DNA from 4 places in the Fulvimarina fulva genome. Region 4 is predicted to be linked to each of the others. Evidence: predicted binding sites of a transcription regulator. Region 4 holds the regulator's gene; each other region holds the start of a gene.
What was found. Region 4 encodes PhoB, which activates phosphate uptake and scavenging genes when phosphate is short. Its sites were predicted from a motif close to TGTCATNNANCTGTCAT; they were not measured.
Positions count from the first base shown of each region.

Region 1: ABDX79_RS17295 (glycerophosphodiester phosphodiesterase family protein) is a predicted target of PhoB. The motif match lies at 1,604-1,620, and genes of this name have one in related genera.
Region 2: ABDX79_RS07115 (DUF2794 domain-containing protein) is a predicted target of PhoB. The motif match lies at 1,855-1,871, and genes of this name have one in related genera.
Region 3: ABDX79_RS04445 (esterase-like activity of phytase family protein) is a predicted target of PhoB. The motif match lies at 1,555-1,571, and genes of this name have one in related genera.

Region 1 is NZ_JBDJAC010000015.1:57,518-60,619, forward strand. It holds gene ABDX79_RS17290 (SLC13 family permease) at 1-1,364, opposite strand, end outside; gene ABDX79_RS17295 (glycerophosphodiester phosphodiesterase family protein) at 1,680-2,960, shown strand.
Region 2 is NZ_JBDJAC010000004.1:17-3,118, forward strand. It holds partial or broken gene ABDX79_RS07110 (transposase) at 744-1,276, shown strand; AL1L pseudoknot at 1,025-1,141, shown strand; gene ABDX79_RS07115 (DUF2794 domain-containing protein) at 1,404-1,772, opposite strand; gene ABDX79_RS07120 (DUF1223 domain-containing protein) at 1,958-2,698, opposite strand.
Region 3 is NZ_JBDJAC010000002.1:181,622-184,723, forward strand. It holds gene ABDX79_RS04440 (cisplatin damage response ATP-dependent DNA ligase) at 1-1,456, opposite strand, end outside; gene ABDX79_RS04445 (esterase-like activity of phytase family protein) at 1,630-3,102, shown strand, end outside.
Region 4 is NZ_JBDJAC010000006.1:224,132-227,233, reverse strand. It holds gene ABDX79_RS10785 (dihydrodipicolinate synthase family protein) at 1-595, opposite strand, end outside; gene phoB (phosphate regulon transcriptional regulator PhoB) at 753-1,490, opposite strand; gene phoU (phosphate signaling complex protein PhoU) at 1,487-2,224, opposite strand; gene pstB (phosphate ABC transporter ATP-binding protein PstB) at 2,510-3,102, opposite strand, start outside.

The DNA.
Region 1 (3,102 bases), on a different contig from region 4:
ATCATGAACGCCATGGAGGCAGACAGGGCGGCGGGGATCGCCAGAAGCAGGGGATTTTCGCCGATGTTCAGGCTGAGCGCGGCAAGCAGCGGCAGGAAGGTGGCGGAGGTCGCGGTGTTGGAGGTGAATTCCGTCAGGATCATCATGATCCCGGCGACGATGACGATGAGGACGAAAATCGTCAGAGCCCCGGCGAAACTTCCGATTGCCTGACCGATCCAGCGATCGAGTCCGGTCCCGGCAACGGCGGCCGCGAGCGTCAGCCCGCCGCCAAACAGGATCAGCACGCCCCAGGGAATGTTGGCAGCGGTCTTCCAGTCGAGCAGCGCGACCCGCATGCCATCTTCGTCCTTCATTCCAGTCGGAACGAGGAACAGAACCAGTGCCGCCCCGATTGCGATGGCCGCATCGTCGAGGCTCGGGATGAAGTTCTGGAGCCAGGAGCGGGTCATCCAGAGGATGGCGGCCGTCATGAAGACGGCAGCGACGATCTTTTCGGCACGCGACATCTTGCCGAGGCCTTTCAGTTCATCCGCGATGATCCTGTCTGCACCCTCGACTTCATGCGTCGGCAGACGCAGCGCGAACTTCGTCAGGATCAGCCAGGAGATGACGAGCATCAGGATCGAGACCGGCAGGCCGATCAGCATCCAGCGGCCAAAGCCGAGATCGAAGCCGTAGTTTTCGCTGAGCATGCCGGCAAGAAGCGCGTTCGGCGGCGTCCCGATCAGCGTCGCCACACCGCCGATCGAGGCGGAGTAAGCGACACCAAGAAGCAGGGAGAGGGCGAAGAGCTTCGTCGCCTTCTCATCGCCCGTCTCGTCGCCGACGAGGCCGATGACGGAGATGGCGATCGGCAGCATCATGACGGTGGTCGCCGTGTTCGAGACCCACATGGAGAGAAAGGCGGTGGCGATCATGAAGCCGCCAACGATCTGGTGCTGGCGCGAGCCGGTGCGCGAGGCGATGTTGAGCGCAATCCGACGGTGGAGATTCCAGCGCTGCATGGCACCCGCCAGCATGAATCCGCCCATGAACAGGAAGATCGTCGGATTGGCATAGGGCGATGCGGTTGCGCTCATGGACATGGCGCCGGTGAGCGGAAAGAGAACGAGAGGGACGAGGGCGGTCGCGGGCACCGGCACGGCCTCCGTGAGCCACCAGATCACCATGAGCGTGGCGACGGCGACGACGCGCCAGGCCTCTATCGAAAGATCGTCGGGTTTGGGAAGAAAAAGGAGAAGGACAAAGGCAGCGATACCAACAAGGGCCGGAACGAGTTTGAGCGTGCCTGTCGCGCCCTCGCCGCTCGTTTCACGTGAAACACCCTCTTTGCGGTCCTTCGACCGATCAGTCGTTGCCATCGCGCGACATCCTCCACCAAGTGTTTGCTACCCTCTGGTGAACTGGCTCAGGAAACCGTGAGCGACAAGTCCAATCGGCCCACAGCTCAGGGGGCGCGCCGTCATCTTTTACCCACGGGTAAGTGATAAGAGAGCCGACCGATCCACCTGGATCTGCGTATAGGTGCGCGCGCGGCACGGCGGCACCGATAAAAGCCATCATCCCTAAGCGGTCAAACCGGTTTCAAAAGTCCGCCATCTGTCGTTCCTCTGTCGTAAAACGTCTCTATCTCCCTCCTCAAGACGCTGGCTCCGCACGATCACGGGAAAACCTTCATGCGCGCGACCTTGACCCTTGCGACGGCCCTCACCGGCTTTGCCTTCCTCCAGCCCGCGATCGCCCAGAATCAGGGCACGGGCGCGGTGGCAATGCCCGCATCCGCCGAGATCGGCGTCCGGCCCGGCTATCTCGTCGATCAGCTGGAGGACGGAGACCTCAAGACGAAGCTTTCGGCCTGTCTCGGCCAGCCGATGAAGGCCAGCGACTGGTCGATCGGCCATCGCGGCGCGCCCTTGCAATTTCCTGAGCACAGCCGCGAGTCCTATATCGCCGCGGCCCGGCAGGGCGCCGGCATCATCGAATGCGACGTCGCCTTCACGAAGGACCGCGAGCTTGTCTGCCGGCATGCCCAGTGCGATCTCCACACGACGACCGACATTTTGACCCGTCCGGAGCTTGCGGCGAAATGCACCACGCCGTTCACTGCCGCCACCGGCACGGGCGAAGGCGAGGAAGCGCAGGCGAAGTGCTGCACATCAGACCTGACGCTTGCCGAGTTCCAGACGCTGAACGCCAAGATGGATTCCTTCGATCCGGCGGCCGAAACCGCCGAAGACTATCAGGGCGGCCTCGCGGACTGGCGCACCACGCTCTATTCGCCGGGCACGTTGATGACCCACAAGGACTCGATCGAACTCATCAAGTCGCTCGGCCGCAAGTTCACCCCGGAGCTGAAGGGCCCCGAGGTCGAGATGCCGTTCGAGGGCGAGTACAGCCAGGCCGATTACGCCCGGCAGATGATCCAGGATTATATCGACGCGGGCGTTTCGCCGGGCGACGTCTACCCCCAGTCCTTCAATCTCGCAGATGTGAAGTTCTGGATCGCGGAATTTCCGGAGTTCGGACAGCAGGCCGTCTATCTCGACGATCGCTACGAAACGCTCGACGGCTTCGACCCGATGAAGCCTGACACATTCGAGCCGACCATGCAGTCGCTTGCCGACGACGGGGTTCGGATCATTGCGCCGCCGCTCTGGATGCTCGTCACCGCCGAAGACGGGGAGATCGTTCCCTCACCCTATGCACGGGAAGCGAAAGAGGCCGGTCTCGACATCATCGCCTGGTCGCTGGAGCGCTCCGGTCCCCTCGCCGCCGGCGGCGGATGGTACTACCAGTCGATCAACGACATCACGACGTCCGATGGCGACATGCTGAAGCTTCTCGATGTCCTTTCGAGCGATATCGGCGTGAGGGGCGTCTTCTCCGATTGGCCGGCGACAACCACATTCTTTGCCAACTGCATCGAATCCGCCGAAAATAAGGCGGAGACGAATTGACTCGCGATGACAAGCAAAGATAAACTTTAAATGACAGGGGAACGAGCGATAATCCGGCGCAGTTTCTCTTTCGTCTTCTGCAAAATAGGACGTTGATGACCGCGATGACCTTGTCTTTTCTTCGCAGCCGCGTTCTTGAACG
Region 2 (3,102 bases), on a different contig from region 4:
CCAAGATCAAAAAATCTTCTTCTTCACAACAAACAAACAAAAGCCCCGGCCATAAACCGGGGCTTTTACGCGTCTCAAAACCACAAAAAGAAGTGGCGGGAAAGCCGAGAAGGGTGGGATCCGCAAGATCCGTCATTCCACAGCGGCCGCAATCTCTTAGGTGGAGCAGCGCTTGCAATACGCTCCACACCCTTCATGACCTCTCAAAAAGGAGCACGCCGAGGGAGATACGTGGCGTGAAAAGAGTAGGGGAGGACGAACGGTTGCCGCGGCGACGCAACGTGTTGGCGTTATCTTCTGCGACGTTTGCGGTAGCCCATGGCGGAACGGACTGCTAACGTTTCGTGATGGTCTGCTCCAAGAGCGTCTGCTCCGCGCACGGACTATCGACATATTCAACGGATGCGGTGAGGGGAGAATTAAGGCTGTGCCCCCTGGTCCTGGGACAAACACGTTGTATGCCGCTGGATAGAGGCTTGGATCGCGATGATCAAAAGCGTCAGCATACAGGGTGCATGGCATCCCTGTGCCGAGGCCATCTCGGGGGAGGCCAGGGGGACAGGCGGTTACTACCAGATTTCGCTTCATCGCTTCCATTCAAAGAGAGACCAATCCTCGCCATGTGCGAGGCGCTTTCAAAGGCGGGCAACGCGCAATGTTCGCATGGAACGGCTTCGCATTCACCGACATCATTGAACCGCGCCGGCTTTTCCGGAGGCTCCAACGCTTGAGAGAATGGAGCCATGACGAAAAGATCATCCCCTTATAGTCCTGAATTCCGCGAGCGCGCCGTTTGGATAGTTTTGGATCACCGTAGCGAGCACGGATCGCAGTGGGCGGCGATCCAGTCGGTTGGCTCGAAGATCGGTTGTTCGGGCGAGACGCTTCGCAACTGGGTGCGCCAATCCGGGCGTGGCGACGGCCTGCTTGCTGGGCCGACGAGCGAGGAGAAGGAGGAGCTGGCTAAGCTTCGCCGTGATGTCCGCGAATTGCGTCAGGCGAAGGAGATCCTGCGCAAGGCGTCGGCGTATTTTGCCGAGGCGGAGCTCAACCGCCGGTTCAAGCCATGAAGGCCTTCATCGAAGACCATCGCAGCGTCTACGGGGTCGAGCCGATCTGCAGGGTTCTACCGATCGCTCCGTCGACCTATCGCGAGCACGCCGCCAAGAAGGCCGATCCCGATTGTCGATCCGATCGTGAGAAGAAAGACGAGAAAGTCAGCGTGGAAATCCGTCTTGTCTTCGACGAGAACTTCGGCGTTTATAGCCTCCGGGAAAGCCGGCGCGGTTCACCATCTCCTCGCTTAACGGCGCTGTTGCAACCGTGCCGATCTGGCCTTCGCGTTACCCAGCTCGAACCACTCTCATTTTGCGAGCTTTGGCGACAACGTGGATGTGCCAGCCTCAGTCGCTTTCGACTGTCTTCAGCTGCTTGTCGAAGACGTTGAGCACGGTGGGCAGATCGTGGCCCCGCTTCATGACCATGCCGCCCGCGTTGACGACTTGGAAGGCGCCCTGTTTGCGCGCCAGCTTCGGTGTTTTCTCCACGCGGTAGATCGGCATCTCGCTGCTGCGCCGGAAAATCGAAAAGACGGCACGGTCTTTCAGCATGTCGATGGCGTAGTCTCGCCATTCGCCAGCGGCGACCATGCGGCCATAGACTTTTAGAATTTCCGAGAGTTCCTTCCGATCGAAGACTGTTTGGGCCTCCGAGCCTCTGTGCCCCGGAAAGGTGATGAGGTTGGATGCATCTGCGGCGCTCGATACGGTCATTCGGGTCGAGTGTCCCCCTTGTCGATTCACCTGTGTCGCGGCCCCATGGAAGAACCCGAGTTCCAGGGGCTCATGCCGAACCATGACAGCATGGTGACACGGAAATAGGTGTGCCGACAAATGTTTTCAAAGTGGTCTCGACTACGAGGCATGTCTCTTGGCGAGAATTGAAGGCGAAGCAGGTATCAGTTTCGGGCGCTCAGGTTAAGGCGTGTGGCGGCGAGAATCTGGCCCGGTTTACCAGTTTGCGACATCATCTGAATGAGAACTGCGCAGCCGTTTCTTCCATTGGCATTGGCAGTCAGCGTAGAGAGCGGCAGGCTGATTTTCATCGGCTCGCCCGACCATGCGCCCAGAATTTGCCAATCGCGAACGGGATTGGTGTCGACGATCGTCGTTCCGAGATTTTCGCCGCGCGTGATCTGGGTTTCTGAACGCTCGTCATAGGTCACGACGATCAGGACCGGAAGCGATCCGTCGTCGACCGGCTGCGCCATGCTGGCCTTGATCTTCAGATTGTCACCGACGACTCTGGCAGAAATGGATGCATCGCCGTCTCGATCAATTGGCGGTGTTGTCCGAAGAGCTTCGAGGATGGTTTGACTGTCGGCGCCGACGATCTGTTCGCTGCCGTCTATGATGATCTGAGGCGTGAAAAGGGTCGAGAGGTTGAAACTCTCCCCATAAGCCTCCTGCCTTGCCGTGTTTTCCGCGGAGCCGTAGGTGTCCTCCCAGCCGATATAATCCCAATAGTCGACATGATAGGCGAGTGCCAGCACATCGGGCCTGCCGGCAAGTTCGGCGAGCGCCGTCTCCGCTTTGAGACACGAGCTGCAGCCCTGGCTGGTGAAAAGTTCGACCACATGGGCAACGCTTACGCCCTCTTCGGACGGTGCCATCTCCTGGGCGTGGGGTGCGGTGGCCACGCTTATCGAAAGAACCAAGCCGAGAAGGACAACCGGTTTCAGGACAGCGCGGAGCGCCGTGAATGGCTCGCGGAACGAGGCCGATGAAAAACCGGAACTATGCAAAGCGATTGCCGAACCTTCTAGACTGGACCGCGATGATGGCATTCGGCCACCAGTGACCAGTTTTAAATAAGAAGCTGCACCGTGACAGGCCAGTCACTTGGGGGTGAGGAGGAAAACGATCGCGCGACATGAGCGTGATGAGGCACGTGGTCGGTGGTTACGCGGTCCCGGGAAGTATTGGATGAATGTACCGGTTCGTCCGCTGCCCGACGGCAAACGGCTCTGAGATCGGTTTGCAGGACATGAAAAAGGCCGCCGGACCCGTAAGTCCGGCGGCCTTTTATGCGTTTGGCGGAGTA
Region 3 (3,102 bases), on a different contig from region 4:
TGTCGCGAACATATTTGTCGAGCTGCTTCAGTTCCTCATCGGTAAAGCCGAAATAGGCCTTGCCGACGGGCACCAGCTCGGGCGCATCCATCTCGCCGGTCCAGACGCCGAACGTGTAGTCCGAATAAAAGCTTGACCGTTTGCCGTGGCCACGTTGGGCATACATCAGCACCGCGTCGACCAGATAAGGGTCCTGCTTCCACTTGAACCACGGCCCCTTTGGCCGGCCGGGCACATAGACGGAGTCCCAGCGCTTCAGCATCAAACCTTCGATGACGGCATGCGGTGGCTCTTTCCGCAGCGCGGACAGGTCGTCGAAACTTTCGAACGGCACGAAGGGCGAGACATCGAACCGCGTCGGCTCCAGCGTCTTGGCAAAGACATCCAGCCGCTTTCGCCGCTCGGCAAAGGGCAGCGTGCGCAGGTCCTCCCCGTTGTCGAACAGCAGATCATAGGCCCGCAGAAAAACCGGATACTGCTTCAGCATCGCGGCGGAGACGGTCTTGCGGTTGAGCCGCTGCTGGAGATCGGAAAACGTGCCGACCACGATATCGTCGCCGCGCTTGCCCGCATGATTTTCGACTGCCGGCATGCCGGACTTCTCCTCAGTCGGCACGGCGACCAGGAGCTCACCGTCGAGCGTGCCGTTATAGGTCATGAAGTCCATGAGATCGGGAAAGGCACCGGAAATATCGTCGCCCGTTCGCGAATAGAGCTTGGCGACGCCGCCCTCGGCACTCGCCTGGACGCGGATACCGTCCCATTTCCACTCGGCGGCATAATCCTCCGCCGAAATGCTCCCGTAGTCGGGCTCTTCCAGCGGCGTCGACAGCATCACCGGCCGAAACGGCGCCTTGGCCGCAGAAACCGGCTTGTCCGCCCGACCTTCGAGCCATGCGAAAAGGTCTTCGTAAGGCGGGGCCAACCCGTGCCACAGCTCCTCGATCTCGGCGACGTCCACTTTGCCGAAATCAGCAAGCGCCTGCTTGGCGAGCCGGGCGGACACGCCGATCCGCATGGCACCTGTGACAAGCTTCAGAAGAGCGTAGCGACCGGACGAGTCCAGGAGGTCGAGCCAGGCTTCGACCAGTTTCGGCCCTTGTTGCCGGGTCGCCCCATTCAGGCTTTCGACCACCTCCGATAATGTGGGGCCGCGCCCGGCCCCCTCCCCCGCGTCCAGTTCGGGTGCCGGCCAGACCAGAGAGATCGTTTCGGCGAGATCGCCCACATAATCGTAGGAATAGCCGAACAGCACCGGGTCCATCCGCTCGGTCGCGAGTTCCCTCAGCATCGCTGGCTTCACCGACTTGATATCGAGATCGCGGGTGATCGCCGCGAGCGCCAGCCCGCGCTCGGGATCGGGCTCGGCACCAAAATGCTCCACCATCAGCCGTAGTTTTCCGTTGCGCGACGGCGTCAGGGTCAGGGCATCGATGAGATCGGCGAAGGGCTTCATGGCTGATGAAATAGCTTCCCGCGCGCGCGAGACGAGTCGCCAGTCGGGAGACAAGCCGCCGCGTTCCCCCGGGTGCTGTCCGACAGAACAGCCCGCTTCGTCATCCAACTGTTACAGAAGGAGCCCATTCACGCATCATCACCGCTTTCTTTCAACGAAGGACATGCCGCCCGATGCTGCGCCCAATCCTCACAGCCCTCTGCGCCACCTCGGTTCTGACCGCTGCCAGCGCCGCGCTCGCCGAACCGATGTTTAACCGGATCGCATCCTTTCCCGTCGCGCAAAACCTGCCCGCCGATATGGATCCGATGACCGAGACCTCCTCGGAGATCATCACGGCAGCAAAGGGCGGTAACACGCTCGTCTATTCGGACAGCCCGGCCGGCGGCATCGGCTTCGTCGATATTTCCGATGCCCACGCGCCGGCCCCGCTCGGCTTCCTGTCCCTGAAAGGCGAGCCCACGTCGGTCGCCGCCGTAGAGGGCAATGTGCTGGTCGGCGTGAACACGTCGGAAAGCTTCACCAACCCGTCAGGCCGGCTTGCCATCGTGTCCTTGAGTGATCGCACCGAAACGGCGTCCTGCGATCTTCCTGGCCAGCCCGATTCGGTTGCGGTTTCACCGGACGGAACCTTTGCAGCGGTCGCCATCGAGAACGAGCGCGACGAGGACCTGAACGACGGCGCGCTTCCGCAGCTTCCCGCCGGCTCGCTGGTCGTCTTGTCCCTTGCGAACGGTGCGGCCGACTGCGCGACGATGAAGACCGTCGACATGACGGGTCTTTCCGAAATCGCTCCGTCAGATCCCGAGCCGGAATTCGTCGATTTCAACGCCGCCAACGAAATCGTCGTCTCGCTTCAGGAGAACAATCATTTCGCCATCGTCGATGCGGCATCCGGCAAGATCACGAACGACTTTTCGGCCGGCACCGTCGATCTTGAAGGAATCGACGCCAAGGACGACAAGACTCTCTCCTTCACCGACAGCCAGGAAGGTCGCGAGCGCGAGCCCGATGCGGTCCAGTGGATCGACGAGAACCGCTTCGCTTCCGCCAATGAAGGCGATTATGAGGGCGGTTCGCGTTCCTTCACCATCTGGAACAAGGACGGAACGGTCGAATACGAGGCGGGCAACGCCTTCGAATATGCCTTGATCCGCGCCGGCCACTATCCCGACAAGCGCTCAGATGCCAAGGGCGTCGAGCCGGAAGGTCTGGAAGCGGCAGAGTTCGGCGACGAAGAGCTGCTCTTCGTTCTGTCGGAGCGCGGATCGGCGGTCGGTGTCTACCGGATCGGCGAAGGCGACCCGGAGCTCTTGCAGGTTCTGCCATCGGGCATTGCACCGGAGGGCGCCGTCGCCATTCCGTCGCGCAACCTCTTCGTCACCTCCAACGAGGCCGATCTGGCTGAGGATGGCGGCGCACGCTCCCACGTCATGATCTATGAACGCGCCGACCAGGAGCCGGCCTATCCGCAGATCGTCTCCGAGGACCAGGATGGCACGCCGCTCGGCTGGGGCGCGCTGTCCGGCCTTGCTGCAGACCCGGACAATGCGAACACACTCTACGTGGTATCGGACTCCTTCTATGCCGGCCAGCCGCGCATCTTCACGATCAACGCGTCTCAGACGCCCGCAAAGATCACCGGC
Region 4 (3,102 bases):
CCATCGTCCAGTCCGCGCTGTAGCCGATCGCCAATCCCGTCCGCGACCGCAATTTGGCGATCTCGCCGCCGAAATCACCGTCGGACGGTGGTGGCCGTTTCACCGCGACGATCCGATCGACCTTCGAAAGGCGTTCGAGAAGACCGTGGCTGAAGGCAAAACGGGTGGTGCTCGGATTGTCGTAGATGCAGAGGTCGAGGGCCGTCGAACCCACGACAGTGCGAAAGTGCTGGTAGACCTCTTCCTCGGTCAGCGGCGTGTAGGAGACCGGCGCCATCAGCAGGGCATCCGCGCCCGCTTCCTCCGCATCGCGCGCAAGGGCCTGGGCTTCGTCGGTTCTCAGCGCACCGACGCCGACGATGAGCGGCAGACGGCCGTTCACACATTCGGCGGCCGCACGAACCGCCCGGCGGCGCTCGGCGCGGCTCAGATAGGCATAGGTGCCGGTGCTGCCGAGAAGGCCGATGGAGTCGGCGCCCGCGCGGCAGATACGCTCGACGAGATGTCCGAGGAGTTCCGTATCGACACGGCCCTCGCGATCCGCCGGTGTGATCGGAAAGGCGGACAGCCCGTGAAACGGTGAGGCAACGGTCATTCGGCGAACTCCATCGGAACAAGGGGAAAGCCGCGCGCCGACGCTCGCCCTGCAATCAGGCGATAGCATGCAAGGCAATCCGCCAGGCATGACGTTTGGCGATTGGCCTATGACCTTTGGTGATGAACGGGGAGACAGGGCGCGCCGAACGAGCGCGCTACCCTGCCTCCTTCAGTCTCGCGCGCGATGGCGCGGCTTTGCTGGCGAGAAACTGCTCGTCGAGCGCATAGCCCGCTCCGCGCACGGTCCGGATCGGGTCGCGGTCACGCGCCCGGTTGATCGCCTTTCGCAAGCGGCCGACATGAACGTCGACGGTTCGCTCGTCGACATAGATGTCTCGGCCCCAGACCCCGTCGAGCAGCTGCTCGCGGGTGAAGACACGGCCGGGCGACTGCATGAAGAATTCGAGCAGCTTGAATTCGGTCGGCCCAAGCTTCAGCTCGCGGCCCGAACGGCGCACCCGGTGGGACGTACGGTCGAGTTCGAGATCGCCCGCGGACAGGACGCTCGCCACTTTTTCGGGGCTTGCGCGGCGCATCATCGCCTTCACACGCGCGGTGAACTCGCGCATGGAAAAGGGCTTGACGATATAGTCGTCCGCGCCGACCGAAAGCCCCTGAACGCGCTCGCTCTCCTCGCCGCGCGCCGTCAGCATGATGACGGGCAGCTGTGCCGTCTCGGGGCGCTGGCGCAACCGACGGCAGATCTCGACGCCGGAAAGGCCCGGCAGCATCCAGTCGAGGACCAGAAGGTCGGGCGCTTCCTCCTTGAGGCGCAGATCCGCCTCGTCGCCGCGCGCGATGACCTCGACGTCGTAGCCTTCGGCCTCGAGGTTGTAGCGCAGGAGAACGCCAAGGGCCTCCTCGTCTTCGACGACGGTTACACGCAGGCTCATCCCGCTGCACCTTCCACAGCTTCCTCGATGCTTTTCTGGGTCACGGTCGCCGACCGGTCTCCCTTCGGACGGTTCACGTCCATCTCTTCGCCCGTCTTGATGTAGAAAATCGTCTCGGCAATGTTGGTTGCGTGATCGCCGATGCGCTCGATGTTTTTCGCGCTGAAGAGCAGATGGGTGCAGGCGGTGATGTTGCGCGGATCTTCCATCATATAGGTCAGGAGTTCGCGGAAGATCGAGGTATAGACGGCGTCGATCTCTTCGTCGTTGTCACGCACCGTGATGGCGCGTTCGTGGTCGCGCTCTCCATAGGCGTCGAGCACATCCTTCAGCTGATCCACCGCAAGCTCCGACAGATGCTCGATGCCGCGCACGAGCTGGTTCGGCTGGGCGTGGTGGTGAACGGCGAGTACGCGCTTGGCGATATTCTTGGCGAGGTCGCCGATGCGTTCGAGATCGTTCGAGATGCGGATCGCACCGACAATCTCGCGCAGGTCGATCGCCATGGGCTGGCGCTTGGCGATGGTCATGATCGCCCTCTCGTCGACCTCGCGCTGCGCCGCATCGAGGATCACGTCGTCGGCGATGACCGACTGGGCGAGCGCGGTATCGCCGCGCACGAGGGCCGAGACGGCCTGTTCGAGCATCCGCTCGGCCTGCCCGCCCATCTCGGATATGCGGCGGACGATGAATTTCAGCTCGTCCTCGTAGGACGTTACGATATGCGAAGCCATCTTGACCTCCCTCAAAAGATTGGGCGTTTGGCCCCATGATACGAAATCCGTTTGATCGCTTCGCGATGACGGATTTGAAGACGCTCACGCGCCGCTTGGGGCTTCGATACCGTCCCCGGCTTGATCGGCCGGATACGGTATGAGAGCGAATGCGATCCGCCGGGATCGGCACTTCGCCCTTAGCCTTTGTTCCGCCGCATGATGTGATCCGAAACGTCATGACACGTTTCGCCATCCTGCTTTGGCAGGCCCGGCACGTGCAGGACCCGCCAAGCAGCGGCTCGATCAGCCGAAGCGACCGGTGATGTAGTCCTGGGTGCGCTTGTCATCGGGATTGGAGAACATCTTCTCCGTATCGCCGAATTCCGCCAGATCACCGAGATGGAACATCGCCGTCACCTGGCTGACGCGCGCCGCCTGCTGCATGGAGTGGGTGACGATGACGATCGTGTAGTTCTGCTTGAGCTCGTCGATCAGCTCCTCGACCGTCGCGGTCGCGATCGGATCGAGCGCCGAGCACGGCTCGTCCATGAGGATCACCTCCGGCGAGACCGCGATCGCACGGGCAATGCAGAGGCGCTGCTGCTGGCCGCCTGAAAGCCCGGTGCCGGGTTCGTCGAGACGATCCTTCACTTCCTTGTAGAGGCCGGCGCGCTTGAGGCTCGTATGGACGATCTCCTCGAGTTCGTCCTTGTTCTTGGCCAGTCCGTGAATCTTCGGACCGTAGGCGACATTCTCCCAGATCGACTTGGGGAAGGGGTTCGGCTTCTGGAACACCATTCCGACCCGCGCGCGAAGCTCGACCACGTCGAGATCGGGATCGTAGATGTCCTCTCCGTCGAGCAGAAGCGTCCCGCCGACCTTGGCGATATCGATCG